One region of the Ruminococcus sp. D54t1_190329_F1 genome, then DNA from elsewhere that is predicted to be linked to it. Evidence: riboswitches for the same ligand, from Rfam matches in the RefSeq annotation. Region 1 holds a riboswitch; the other holds the start of a gene.
The links. Region 1 has a riboswitch for cobalamin ahead of I2D69_RS00575 (cysteine-rich small domain-containing protein). Riboswitches for the same ligand answer to the same signal wherever they lie in the genome.
Positions count from the first base shown of each region.

Region 1 (7,570 bases):
AAATATTGTGAAAACTTTACAGAGTTTTACTTTCGGGTTGACGATAGATGGAAACTGTAATATAATGAGCTACATAAAGCTGTAACAACTTTGTAAAAACTTGAAGATGATAATAACAGGGGTTGTGTTTGCTGGACTGCAGTATTACCTGTGGACAGCAACAGATTAATTAAAAAGGAAGGTAAGTATGCAAAACAAATGTAAAAAATTCAGACTTTGGAGTATCCTGCTGCTGGTAATGCTTATGGCAGCCGGTTTTACATGCCATAGTACATCAAGAGATGTACAGGCTGCCACGAAGAATGGATTCCGTACAGTAAAAGGAAAAACATACTACTATAAAAACGGCAAGAAAGTCAAAGGATGGCTTACCCTGAACGGTAAGAAATATTATTTTAGTAAATCTACCGGTGTTCAGGCGAAAGGCTGGGTGAAAGATAAAAAGGGCAGAAAGCGTTATTTCACAAGCAAAGCAGGTGTTATGGTAACTGGATGGCTTTCCAATTCCAAGGGACAGCGCCGTTACTTTGCACCGTCAACCGGATACATGAAGACAAAGTGGCTGAAGCTTGGCGGAAAGACCTATTACCTTTACGCGAAATCAGGCGTTGCAGCTACCGGTTTTGTAAAGGACAGCAAAGGAAATATCCGCTATTTTTCCAAAACGGGAATTATGGCCACTGGCTGGCTGACTAGCTCATCAGGAGTGAAGCGGTATTTTGATACTACATCGAAAACTGCTACCAATGGAATCATGGCAGTTGGTTTTAAGACGATCAATAATGTGACCTATTATTTCTACAGCGGCTCCGGAGCTATGGCGACGGGCTGGGTGGAGAATACAGACAAGGGTACAAAGTACTATTTTGATCCTGCTACAGGCGCGATGTACACAGGCACACAGACTGTTGATGGTGTTACATATACATTTTCCAGCACTGGTGTATGCCAGGGAGAGAAGCAGGATGATCCTTCTCCGAATGGAAATACAGGAAATAAGACCATCAAGAATTATCTTGCAGGAGCACTTTTACCTGTTGGAAAAGCACTTTACGTATGGGGCGGCGGATGGAATGATTCCACAAGAAAGGGTCTCAGCGATACCATGACCAGCTGGTATAATAAATGGTCAGCGAATCCATCCGGTTATGATTACAATAATTACCGTGATCTTTCTACTTCCAATCGTGCGAAAGGATTTGACTGCTCGGGCTTTGTAGGCTGGTCTGCTTATCAGGTAATGCAGACACAGTCCGGTGTAGGATATGGATACACAGTGGTTTCAGGTGAAATTGGAAGCTATTACAAGGGGAAAGGCTGGGGCTCAATCGTAAATCAGTCTTATCTGTCACAGAATGGTTGGGAGCTGAAGCCTGGCGATATCGGATACAATGATGGTCATACATGGATCGTTCTTGGACAGTGCAGTGATAAGAGTGTTGTTATCATTCATTCCACTCCGCAGGCAGGTGTCCAGATTTCCGGAACTACCACACCTACAGGAAGCTATTCCAGTGAGGCTGCAGCCCTTGCGAAGAAGTATATGTCCTTGTATTCCGGATACAGCATCTTCAACTATCATCCATCCGTTGGAAACTATATCCGAAATGGAAACTATCTGAGATGGAATGGAGATACACTTTCTGATCCGGATGGTTATTACAATATGACAGCAGACCAGATTCTGTACGATCTGTTTGGAAAATAATGGTTAAGTAATATACAAGAGAGAATCAGTGAAAATACTGGTTCTCTTTTTATGTAACAACGGAAATCTTTGAATTCCCCCTCTGTTGCACAAACACGCTCTGTGTCTCTTATTTAGACAAATATATTACGAAATGTTACAAAGTTTTAAAATTTATTGCAATTCAGGGTTGAAATCTTTGCGAGAGTGTGCTAATATGTAGCAAGATTGAATGAAATATTGCAAACATATTACAAATTGAGTTTTTTAGATTATCAAAAAGATTAACGAGGGTGATGAAACATGAAGAAAAGAATTGTATGTCTGACACTGGCAATTTTAATGTGCGGTTCACAGGTTGTAAGCGTAATGGCTGACCGTGAGAGCGATTTAAGAGAAGAGCAGGCCTGGACAAGCCAGCAGCTGGATGCTACATACGCACGTATGAGTGCTCTGTGGGATCAGAAGCAGCAGCTTGAGAGCCAGATCGAATCTTTGAATTCTGATCTTGTAAATGTAATGGTTTCCATTCAGACTCTTGAGAGTGATATCGCTTCCAAGGAAGCAGAAATTGAGAAAACACAGGGTGACCTGACCAAGGCTCAGAATGCCAAGGATAAACAGTACAGCGCTATGAAGAAACGTATTCAGTATCTTTATGAAAAAGGTGGAAACAATGCATGGTTCCAGATGATGTTAAATGCAGATAACCTTGCAGATCTTCTTACAAGAGCTGAGTATACACAGCAGATGTATGAGCAGGACAGAGAGAGCCTTCAGAAATATGCAAGAACGATTGAAGAAGTTCAGAAGTTAGAAGATCAGTATGAGCAGGAGAAAGCTGATTTTGAGACCATGAAGGAAGAATATGAGGCTCAGCAGTCTAACCTTCAGTATCAGTTGGATGTAACCCGTGCGAACAGTGCTGATTGCGAGAATGAGATCGCATACGCACAGCAGCAGGCTACTGAGTATGCGAACCTTCTGGAACAGCAGCAGGCAGAAATTGAGCAGCTTGAGGCAGAACGTATTGCAGCAGAAGAAGAGGCAAGACGTCAGGCAGAGGCAGAGGCCGCAGCAGCTGCAGCAGCACAGGAAGCAGCTCAGAACGGAGATAATTCCTCAGAAGATGTTCAGTATGATGAAGATGGAAATGTTGTAAGTGGTTCTTCTGATGGATCTTCTGATTATGAATACGATGAGTATGGTAATGTAATTGATACTGACAATACAGTTGATTACAATTCCGAGGCAAGCAGCTCCGACAGTTCCTCAGATAGTTCTTCTGACAGTTCATCAGCCAGCAGTTCTTCAGGTTCCGGCTCTTCTGTTGTATCCTATGCAACACAGTTTGTTGGAAACCCATATGTATGGGGTGGAACAAGCCTTACCAGTGGTGCTGACTGCTCTGGCTTTGTGCAGAGTGTATATGCAAACTTTGGCGTAAGTCTTCCAAGAACATCTTATGAGCAGCAGAATGCCGGATATGAAGTATCCTATGCGGATGCTCAGCCAGGCGACCTGATCTGCTATGGCGGACATGTTGCAATCTATATGGGAAATGGACAGATTGTCCATGCATCCAATGCCAGAGATGGCATCAAGGTCAGCGATAATGCTGCATACAGAACGATTACTTCTGTAAGACGTCTTGTGTAATCTGAATAAATGAATTTGTGAGCCCTTTCCGGAGATGAAAATCCGGAAGGGGCTTTTTACTGAAAATAATGTGGAAAAGCAAAGAAAAAAGAAGTATAGTAAGAATAAAAGTATTGTCTGAAAATCGTAACATAAATATTTCGTATAGCCAGATGAGAGGTGGAGAAAAATGCTTAGCCATTATCAGATGAAGGAAATTCCATATTTAAGAATATTAGGAAGAACGAATGGCAGTCTGGAACCGGTAACACTATTTTGGACCGCTTCCGGAATTGAACTGAATGTAAAAGCAACAGAAATATGGGTGAAAATCCGCTCCGATTATGATGTTTTTGAGCCATGGGTGGATGTGATCGTAGACGGCGTATGGTCCCAACGGCTTATGGTAAATAAGGGAGAACAGAAAATCTGCCTTTTCCGTAATATGGAAAGGGATAAGGTAAGAAATGTAAAGCTTCTTCGTGATACCCCTGCGTTTCCTACAGATGAAAAAACATTGCTTCAGCTGCTGGAGGTTGAAACTGACGGTGAGTTCTTACCTCTTGAAACACCGAAGCTCAGATTGGAAGTAATAGGGGACAGCATTACCTCTGGTGAGGGCGGCTGCGGTGCAGGAGAAGAAATGACATGGAATTCCTTTTGCTTCAATGCCGTGGATAATTATGCATATATGGCGGCAAAAGAACTGGGCGCGGTGTACAATTGCATCAGTCAGAGCGGCTGGGGCGTTTTCTGTTCCTGGGAAGGCAATGAGCAGCAGGCAATCCCGCTATATTATGAGCAGGTGTGCGGTCTTTTAAATGGAGAAAGAAACAAACAACTGGGTGCTATGGAAAAATGGGATTTCCAGAAGTTTCAGCCTGATGTGATCGTGGTGAATCTGGGGACAAACGACGGCAGCGGCACGAAGAATATGGACAGGGTTGGAAAGGCTGTGGAAGTCTTTTTGAGAAAACTGCGCGTATGTAATCCGGAAAGCTATATTCTGTGGTGTTATGGAATGCTTGGAGATGAGATTTTACCAACGCTTGAGAAAGCGGTGGGGAATTATAAAAGAAAAACAGGGGATGAACGCGTAGAATTTGTGAAGCTTCCGGATACACTGGAAGGAGAATTTGGATCAAGGCAGCACCCGGGGCACAGATCTCATGAAAAAACAGCGAAAATCCTGGTGGAGAAGATTCAGGAAAAAATGACGCTGCTGGTCACGCCGTGACTAGCAACATCTGGTTGATAAAAAAGTTGATAAAAAAATAACAAAAATCCTTTCAAAGGGTTGACAAAGACAGTGACCGGTGGTACTATGGTGTCAGTATAATTCCATAGTGAACATATTAAGTGCTGACAGCTACAAGCTGGCAGAAAGAGGGAATCAGGTGAGAAACCTGAGCGATCCGGTCACTGTAACAGAGGAGCGAATCTCATAGTCCATTGTGCTTGCGCATGAGAAGGAGAGATGATGTGATGATCCTGGAGCCAGGAAACCTGCTTGGTATGGCGAGGTTAAACTTCCGATGAAAGTGTAACAACCAGTTTTGGGGAATCCGCAGCCCTGAGATGTTGTCCGCTTTTGTGAGTGGACATTTTTTATGGAATGATCGCCTGTTCAGAAGAATTATACAGATTAAATGGCAGGCGATACTACTTCGGATGAAACCGTTCCCTCCGCGTATATATGAACGGATCATATTCTACCCCGGAGTAGCATCGCTCCCTCTTAAATCACGATGATTCAGAAGCCGCATATGCGGTATTTTTTTTACACTTTTCCTGAGCCTGTTTGTAGAATTATTCCGTAATCTCCTGCAGAGTGTGACGCACATCTTGCAGAAAGCCTTTTTTAAACACGCTCTGGCAATATTCTATTCCTGTAAGCGGGAGTCATTTTTATCATTTGATTTTTGTGCATTACGAAATAGAATATAAAGAATATTTTGTTTTGAGTTGTATGAGATAAGGAGAGAAATATGGAGAAAAAATATTGGGAAGACAAAGAATACGCTTATTTCAGCCATAAGAAATGTGAGTATTTTCCATGCCATAAAGGAGCTGATCCAGAGGACTTTAACTGTCTGTTCTGCTATTGCCCGCTTTATGCCCTTGGAGAAAAATGCGGCGGAAATTTCAAATATAATGAGAAGGGATTTAAAGATTGCACGAATTGTCAGCTCCCTCATAAGAAGAAAAATTACGGTTATGTGACAGGAAAATATCAGGAACTTGCAGCGATGATGCAGAAAGTAAGAGAAGCAGATCATAAAAATGAAAATGAGTAATCAAAGAAATAAGTATAAAAAACTCTCCGGAATATATACGAAGTTAAGCTTACGTATTTATATTTCTCGGAGAGTTTTTGCGTAATGCAAAATTCCATTGGAATTCTGCAAGCTGGATCCTTTTTATCGTATGCTTAACAGCATCTTTAATTTCGGAATCTGGTTGTTAAGAATCAGACCCTCTGGAAACATAGCATTATGAACGAAATCAGCGGCATAAGTGAAGTCTCCAATATGCTCTGTTCCATGACTGTCACTGGAAAGAACGATTGGAACCAGATACTTCCGGCAGCAGGACAGGATCTGCGCGCAGTTGGCATGGGTGTCGCCCCGATATCCGTAAGGCGCCAGGGAAGCTTCGTTGATCTCAAGGAGAACACCGTTTTCACCGGCAGCCTTTACAACTGCGTCGTAATCTATGTCATACTGGGGATTATCAATGTGTCCCAGGATCTTTATAACCGGATTCTTCATTACGTTCAGAAAAGCAGCAGTATTTTCTTCCCTGGTCTTTGGCCGGAAATTCTGATAATGCATGCTGGCGATTGCGTAGTCCAGCTTATCAAGAAGCTCCTGTGGCAGATCTGTTTTTCCATCGGTATCCAGAATGTTCAGTTCAATTCCATATAATAATTCCACGTCGAAACGCTTCCTTGGCGAATAGATCAGGCTTCGAAAATAAGAAGAAGTTCCTGCAGCCAGAGTGGCTGGTCCGTGGTCTGTGATTCCAAGAAGCTTCAGCCCTTTTTGAGAAGCAGCCTTTGCCATGTCGCTGATGGTGCAGGTTGTGCCGTGTCCGCTGGCAATGGAATGTGTGTGTATATCAGAAAGATACATAAAATCATCTCCTAGTCAAGATTACGTGAATATATGCAGCTGGTAATTTCACTATAAAAGTGTTTTGAAAAGCCATTTACAGTTAACTTTAGTATGCCAGAGGGCAAAAAACATGTCAATCATAAATAAGAAAAAACAGAAAAAACAAATAAAAACAACATTGCAGTACAAGAAAAACCACATATCGCATGCGGAGAAGTGTTGCTTTTTGTTGACACTTGGAAATCAGAAAGGTATAATCAAATCAGAAAATAAAAACCCTTTATTCAGGAGGAGAAAATGGGATACACAGATAATATGTCTCCGGAAATGAAACAGAGAATTGTACAGGAGCTTGTGCCAGGCAAGCAGATTTCCCTGGCACATATCATTGCTAATCCGGATAAGATTCTTTACACAAAGCTGGGTCTTGATCCATCTCTGGATTACTCAAGAGCGGCCATTGGGATCATGACTGTAAGTCCGGCAGAAACTGCTATCATTATGGCAGATATTGCGATGAAATCATCTGGCATTGAACTGGGGTTTGTTGACCGTTTCAGCGGAAGCCTGATCATCACAGGTACTGTGTCGGAAGTAGAAGCTTCTACCAGTGCAATTCTGGATTATGTGGGAAATAAACTGGGCTTTACTTTATGCCCCATTACAAGGACCTGACAGAATATGAAGAAACTTGTTCTGATCGGTCGCAGCGAGGCTGGAAAAACTACTTTGACCCAGGCCCTGCGTGGTGAAAAAATACATTATCATAAAACACAATATGTAAATAATTTTGATGTGATCGTAGATACGCCAGGAGAGTATGCCCAGACGAAAGGTCTGGGACACGCCCTGGCGTTGTATACATATGAATCAGATGTGGTAGGTCTGCTGGTATCTGCCACGGAACCTTATTGCCTTTTTCCACCTTGCATTACCTGTATGGCCAACCGTGAAGTAATTGGAATTGTTACCAAAATACACAATCCTGATGCAAATATAAAACTTGCCACGTCCTGGCTGGAACTTGCCGGCTGTAAAAAAATCTTTTATGTAGACTCCAGGCAGCAGGAGGGCATTCCGGAGATTTTGGAATATCTTAGGGAAGATGGCGATGTAATGCCATGGGAAA
Region 1 covers NZ_JADNDC010000001.1:121,693-129,262, forward strand. The annotation lists gene I2D69_RS00560 (N-acetylmuramoyl-L-alanine amidase family protein) at 188-1,708, shown strand; gene I2D69_RS00565 (C40 family peptidase) at 1,991-3,346, shown strand; gene I2D69_RS00570 (GDSL-type esterase/lipase family protein) at 3,516-4,562, shown strand; cobalamin riboswitch at 4,666-4,854, shown strand; gene I2D69_RS00575 (cysteine-rich small domain-containing protein) at 5,314-5,622, shown strand; gene I2D69_RS00580 (phosphatase) at 5,746-6,459, opposite strand; gene I2D69_RS00585 (BMC domain-containing protein) at 6,739-7,116, shown strand; gene eutP (EutP/PduV family microcompartment system protein) at 7,123-7,570, shown strand, end outside.

Region 2 (7,570 bases), on a different contig from region 1:
ACGATCCTGGAAGAAGGCCGTAAGCTTTACGAGGTAATGGATCTTGGATTTGGAGCCTGCCGCATGTGCGTTTGCGGACCTGAAAGTGCAAAACCCCTTCTGAATTCAAACCAGCTGATCCGTGTGGCAACCAAATATCCAAACATTGCCAAAGATTATTTCTATAATAAGAAGCATCAGACTGTGGAAATCATTAAGCTGAATGGTTCTATTGAGCTTGCACCTATTGTAGGTCTTTCTGAAGTGATCGTGGATATCGTTGAGACCGGAAGCACACTTCGTGAAAATGGACTGAAGGTGTTAGAAGAAGTTTGCCCTCTTTCAGCAAGAATGGTTGTGAATCAGGTAAGCATGAAAATGGAAAATGAAAGAATCAGTAAGCTGATTGAAGATTTACGAAAGGTAATCTGAAATTACTGTTTTTTCTGGAATAAAATAAAATTGGAAGGATCGATCACAATGCGTACAGTAAGATTAACAAAAGAATCTACCAAAGATATCCTGGAAAATCTTTTAAAACGGAGCCCTAATAATTACGGCAAGTTCGAAGCAGCAGTAGCAGATATTCTTGCAAATGTAAAAGAAAAAGGGGATGAAGCTCTTTTTTCTTACACAAAAGAATTTGATAAAGTAGAGGTAACTCCGGAAACCATACGTGTAACCGAAGAGGAAATCGAAGAAGCCTATAAAGCAGTTGATGCATCCTTATTGGAAGTTATCCGCAAGGCACTTGTAAACATCCGCAGCTACCATGAAAAACAGCGTCAGAACAGCTGGTTTACCAGTACCGAAAATGGCACCATGCTTGGTCAGAAAGTAACACCATTAAATCGTGTAGGTGTTTATGTTCCAGGCGGAAAAGCAGTTTATCCTTCTTCTGTATTAATGAATATTGTGCCGGCAAAAGTGGCAGGAGTACCTCACATCGTTATGACCACACCTCCTGGAAAAGACGGTAAAGTAAATCCATCCACTCTGGTTGCTGCCAAAGAAGCAGGCGCTGATGAGATCTACAAAGTTGGTGGTGCACAGGCAATCGGAGCACTTGCTTATGGTACTGCAAGTATCCCAAAGGTAGACAAGATCGTAGGACCTGGCAACATTTTTGTAGCCCTTGCCAAAAAGGCTGTTTATGGACATGTGAGCATTGATTCCATCGCTGGTCCAAGTGAGATCCTTGTCCTTGCAGATGAAACTGCAAATGCACACTATGTAGCAGCAGATCTTCTTTCTCAGGCAGAACACGATGAGATGGCTTCTGCAATCCTCATTACTACCAGTACAGAACTGGCACAAAATGTAGAGAAAGAGATTGAAGGCTATCTGAAGGTTCTTTCCAGAAAAGAGATCATCGAAAAATCTCTGGAGAATTTTGGATATATCCTTATTGCAGAAGATATGGATGAAGCAATTGAAGCAGCGAATGAGATTGCTTCGGAACATATGGAAATTGTCACTAAAAACGCTTTTGAGGTAATGATGAAGGTACGAAATGCAGGCGCTATTTTCATTGGAGAGTACAGTTCTGAGCCTCTTGGTGATTATTTCGCGGGACCGAACCACGTTCTTCCTACCAACGGAACAGCTAAGTTCTTCTCCGCACTTTCCGTTGACGATTTTATTAAGAAATCCAGTATTGTATATTATTCCAGGTCTGCATTACAGGAAATCCACAAGGACATCATCCAGTTTGCATCCTCAGAGCAGCTAACTGCACACGCCAACTCCATTGCAGTCCGCTTTGAAGAGGAAGATAAAAAGGAGCAGCCATGACAAGAGAAGCTACTGTTGAACGAAATACAAAGGAAACTAAAATTGCCATAAAGCTGAATCTGGACGGAACCGGAAAAAGCAGTCTGGATACAGGTGTGGGATTTTTCAATCACATGTTAGATGGCTTTACCCGCCACGGACTTTTTGATCTGGATATAAAGGTGAAGGGTGATCTTCAGGTTGACGATCATCATACCATTGAAGATACGGGAATTGTTCTTGGCACAGCTATTAAAGAAGCGGTTGGAGACAAGAAAGGAATCAGGCGTTACGGAAGCTGCATCCTTCCAATGGATGAGTGTCTTGTGCTTTGCGCCATTGATCTCGGGGGACGCCCGTATCTTTCCTTCGAAGATACGTTTACCAGTGAAAAAATTGGAGATATGTCCACAGAAATGGTGAAGGAATTCTTTTACGCCATTTCTTATACGGCAGCCATGAATCTTCACATTAAGGTTCTAACACCGGGAAATAATCACCATATGGCAGAAGCCATGTTCAAAAGCTTTGCAAAGGCGCTGGATATGGCGGTAGCTTATGATCCTCGTATTACAGATGTGCTTTCTACGAAGGGAAGTCTCTAAAGGCAGAACAAACAGAATTACAATTAAGACGATATGATATATGCCACTTGTTTTCATTCTTTTCGAATTGAGCATGAAAGCAGGTGGCATAATTGCAGAAGAATTTTTCATAAAGGAGTATTAAAAATATGGAACAGAACCAATTAAAGTCCAAAATGTCCTGGTCAGATTTCAAATTAAACAGTGACGGCATGGTTCCGGTTATTGTGCAGGATTACAAAACAGACGAAGTTCTTATGCTTGCGTACATGAACGAGGAAGCATACCTTACCACTCTGAAGCTGGGAAAAATGACTTACTGGAGCCGCAGCCGCAACGAGCTCTGGACCAAAGGACTAACCTCCGGTCATGTTCAGTATGTGAAATCATTGACTATTGACTGTGATAATGATACAATTCTGGCAAAAGTAGAGCAGGTAGGGGCTGCATGCCATACCGGAAACCGGACATGCTTTTTTACCCCATTGTTCTAAAGCCTGTTTGAAAAATCATTCCTGCAATCTGCACGCCCCACTTTGCGATATATTTTGCAGAAAGCCTTTTTCAAACACGCTCTAAAAAAGACTGCAAAAGGTAAAATTATTACATGAAAAAACAAGTGAAAAACGGTGTGATCAAAGTTCTGATCCTGGTTCTGATTCTGGCAGGTGCGTATGGGCTGTGGTGTCATTTTCTTACAGATAATGTAATCTGGAAGAAGCTTAAAATAAACGGCATAGCCATTCAGGGAATGACCAAAGAGGAAGCCATTGACGCAATTTCAAAAGATTTTCAGGAAAAATATGAGAACACACAGATGACCATTACCCTGAATGGAAAGAACTTTAAGGTATCCATCTATCCTGTTCTCGGTCTTGATGTAAAATCAATTGTAGAAAGTGCCTATGCTCTTGGACATGGTGCCTGGTTTACTCATGGAACTGACCGCATCGAACTGATGAACAGCAAGACAAAGGAAGAAGTCACCCTTATGCCGGAAGCCCGAAACAAAAACGAACTGGACAAGCTTCTGGAGGATGCTGGAATTTCAAAGGGATCCACCACTATACAGACTTCCTGTGAACTTACAGATACAGAGTTGGTTATCACTAAGGGAAAAACCGGAATCGGTCCGGATATGGATGCACTGAAAGAAGCGATTCTAAAAGCAATTTCCATAGAAGATTATGAAGCTGTTATCGAATGTCCTACTATGAAGACACCGCCAGAGGAACTGGATCTGGAATCCTATTATGAAAAAGTACATACAGATGCCACAGATGCTTCTCTGGGGGAAAATAATGAAATTATTCCGGCAGTTACCGGAATTTCATTTGATGTGAAGTCAGCTGCAAAGAAGCTGGAAAAAGCAAAAGAAGGGGCAAAGATTACCATCCCCCTTGAAATAACCCTGCCCGAAGTTTCTACAGAAGAGATAGAAGCCCTTCCTTATCTGAATCTTCTTGGTACTTATACTACATATGGCGGCGGTACCGAAAACCGTGTTGCCAATTTGAAGCTTGCCGTGGAAGCCTGTGATGGAGTGGAACTTCAGCCAGGACAGATTTTTTCCTACAACGATACTTTAGGTCCACGTACGGAGGAACGAGGGTACAGGGAAGCAACTGTAATTGTAGGAGGCGAACATGCCCAGGATATCGGAGGCGGAATCTGCCAGATTTCCACTACGTTGTTTATGGCATGCCTGCAGTCTGATCTGACCATTGTTGAGCGTCATAATCACGCTGCCCGAATTGATTATGTTGAGGATGGTCTGGACGCAGCAGTGGTGTGGGGAGGTCAGGATTTCCGTTTTCAGAATAATACTGCTTATCCAATTAAAATTAAAGCCTCTTACGATGAAAAAGAGGAAGCCGTAACGGTATCCATTTACGGAACCCAAACTGACAATAATACGGTAGAGATTACTACAGAGCATTCCGATCCAAACACCTGTAAAACCTACCGCAGTGTCTACGATGAGAATGGAACACTTCTCCGCACAGATGAAGTCGGGTACAGTAAATACAAGCAATAACCCTATAAATCTATTGATTTCGACATAACGGTCTGCTATAATGAGGTGAATTGAATAAATCCGTTTTCAGTGCCAGACATATCTGTCTGCTACAGCGTGCAGATTGTGGGAATATTTTTTCAACACGCTCTAAGAGGGAATCAGGTGAAAGTCCTGAACGATCCGGTCACTGTAACCAGGGAGTAGAATCCAGTGAAACCATTGGTATATTGCTGAGAAGGATGGATTCTGTGTTGATCTGTAAGTCAGGAAACCTGCTGAATTCGTTTAATGAAAGCTTCCGAAGAAAGTACTTCATTCTCATTAATATATTTGATAATACAATATATTGAATTTTTAGTGCCTGTTTTCTCAGAGGAAGCAGGCATTTTTTTGAAATAATCCTGTCAGGATTGCCCATTGTACAAACAGGCTCCAGAAGCAATTGGGATTTATTCAAATTATAAAATAATAGGAAGAATCGAGGAAAAAGAAATGAAAAGAAATTCAAAACGCTTTCTTGCACTGTTCCTTTCCGTCGCGATGACGGTCACTCCTGCTGTACTTACACAGGCAGAAAATGAGGATGCAAACGTACAGGTTTCTGTTACACCAACTCCAGAAACAGAGGCGGAGAAGACCGCTGTTGCTGCTGAGACTCCTGTGCAGGAGAGCGCAACAGCTGAGGAAGAAAACACTGACACTACAATAACTCCGGCAGCAGTGGATGCCTCTGCTGTGAAAGAGACACCTGCTGCTACAGAAACACTTGCCTCTGAGACCACTCCTGAGGTTACTGCATCACCTGCTGAAGAAAGCAAAAATGAGGAAGCAGAAGCTCCACAGCCTACAGCTGCACCAGAAACAACAGAAGAGGGCAAAACCGAAGAGACAGATAAACCAGAAACAAAGCCAGAGGATCTGAACCCAGATGGTTCCAACATGACCATTGACAAGGAAGATAACAGTGCATATAAAATGCTTAAAATCAAAAGCTCTTCTGCTGAATTAAATGGTGATAAAATTAAGATAACCCTCAATACTGACGGAAAGAACTATGAGAAGCTTTATCTTGGTTCTAAAGAAGATCCTGACGAAGCAAAAAATGCAGCAGCAATCGTTGGTACAGAAAATGAAGATGGTTATACTTTCATTTTTGAGGTTCCTGCCAGTGAACAGGTCCAGACTTTCAGCATCGTACCATTTTCTGTAAAAAATCAGAAATGGTACACAAATATGGCTTTGAAACTGAACGTTCCAGGAATGAAAGCCCCGGAACCAACAGCTACTCCAGAGCCAACTGCAGCCCCTGAGCCAACTGCCACTCCACTGCCAACTGCAGCTCCAACCCAGGCACCAGCCCAGAATGAGATTACAGATGCCGGAATCAAGCTTGTAAAAGAAAACGGTGATGAATTTGCAATGTTCGTAATCACCGGTTCCACTGTAAAGGTTTCGGAGGATAAATATATTGTCACACTTTCTACCGCAAAACAGAATTATGACATGATCTATCTTGGCAGTGCCAGTGACTCTGATAAAGAAGCAAATTCCATCAAAGGAGTAGAGAACAGTGCAGGAGGCTATACCTACACCTTTGAAGTTACTGCAAGCAAGGAAGCTCAGACAATAGCAGTCGTTCCTCATTCCAAGAAGAGCCAGAACTGGTACGCAAAGGGTATATTGACGATTACCGTACCGGCGGTTCCAGGATATGGAGAGGCTGCTCCAACACCGGAACCAACTGTTTCCCCAGAGCCTACCGAAGCACCGGTTGAGACTCCTGCACCAACTGAAACTCCAGTGCCAAGCACAACTCCGGAAGCAGCCACCACCCCAGAGCCAACAGCAACCCCTGCTCCAGGCAGCTGTGCAAGCGGAATTTATAATATTACAGTAAACTCCAGTTCATCTATGTTCCGTGTAATTGACTGTGTCCTTACTTCCAAAAACGGAAAAATGACAGCTGTTCTTACTTTAAGCGGAACTGGTTACGACTATCTATGTCTGGGAACAAAAGAAGAAGCTGCCGCAGCAGATTCCTCCACCTGGGTTCCATATGTGGCAGACGCAAATGGCAAATATACATATGAGATTCCTGTTGAAGCCCTGGACAATGGAATTGCAGTTGCTGCTTTTTCCCACAAAAACCAGATCTGGTATGACAGGATCCTGACTTTCCAGTCCAGCACTTTAAATAAGATAGGTGACGTACAGGATGATCCGCAGCCAGATACTGCTCCTGACACAACAATCACAGCAACTCCTGCACCCACTGCAAAACCAAATAAAAAACCGACAGCAACTCCTACACCAACAGCAACTCCAAAGCCAGACAAGAAACCGGAAGAGGAATCCAAATACGAATCTGACTTAAGCGGCGGAACAGCATCTGTAAACAGTTCTACTACATTAGCAGATGGAACCTATACTCCTGACAGTTTCTCCTGGTCTGGTGGTTCTGGAAAGGTCAGCATTTCCTGTAACAAAGTTACGGTAACAAATGGTCAGGCATATGCGACTATTGTATTCAGCAGTGAATATTACGGTTATGTAAAAGCCAATGGAAATAAATACTACGGTGCATGCGGCGGCGGAACTTCTACTTTCACAATTCCGGTAGCACTGAACCAGAATAATACGATCATTGGTATGACAACCAGAATGTCCCAGGCTCATGAAATCACTTACACCATTTATATCGCTTTAAAGGGTGCAAACGATCCGAAGAAAACAGACAAGGATAACCCGGCAGATGACAACAGCATGCTTTCCACAGGAAACAAGAAGCTGGATGATTCTGCACCAGAGATCACAGGTCTTGAGTATAAAGACGAAACTACTCTTGAGCATGCAAAATACTTTAAGCTTTATCACTACGCAAAGGGTATTACCCTTCTTGAAGTAGATATGACAACAGATACTGCAAGAAAACCGGAAACTGTTGATTCCGGAAAAGAAAATGCAAAAACAGAAGCTGCTGATTCCCAGGAACTTACAGGTACAGAAAAGCTCTACATAGGCAATGTTGTAAAATACCTGATCGTACCTGAGGGTGCTGTTATCCCTGCAGGACTTGATAAAGATGTAATCGTAATCAACCAGCCGGTAGAATCTGCTTATGTGGCTTCCACAGATGCTCTTAACATTTTGGATAAGCTTGATCTTACAGACAAAGTTACTGCTCTTGGAATGGAAAAAGAGGACTGTACGGTAG
Region 2 covers NZ_JADNDC010000027.1:26,325-33,894, reverse strand. The annotation lists gene hisG (ATP phosphoribosyltransferase) at 1-411, shown strand, start outside; gene hisD (histidinol dehydrogenase) at 460-1,773, shown strand; gene hisB (imidazoleglycerol-phosphate dehydratase HisB) at 1,770-2,357, shown strand; partial or broken gene hisI (phosphoribosyl-AMP cyclohydrolase) at 2,504-2,824, shown strand; gene I2D69_RS13135 (VanW family protein) at 2,944-4,374, shown strand; cobalamin riboswitch at 4,478-4,651, shown strand; gene I2D69_RS13130 (hypothetical protein) at 4,849-7,570, shown strand, end outside.
Region 2: it holds a riboswitch for cobalamin, as region 1 does, so the genes downstream of both, I2D69_RS13130 (hypothetical protein) here and I2D69_RS00575 (cysteine-rich small domain-containing protein) in region 1, are expected to answer to the same signal.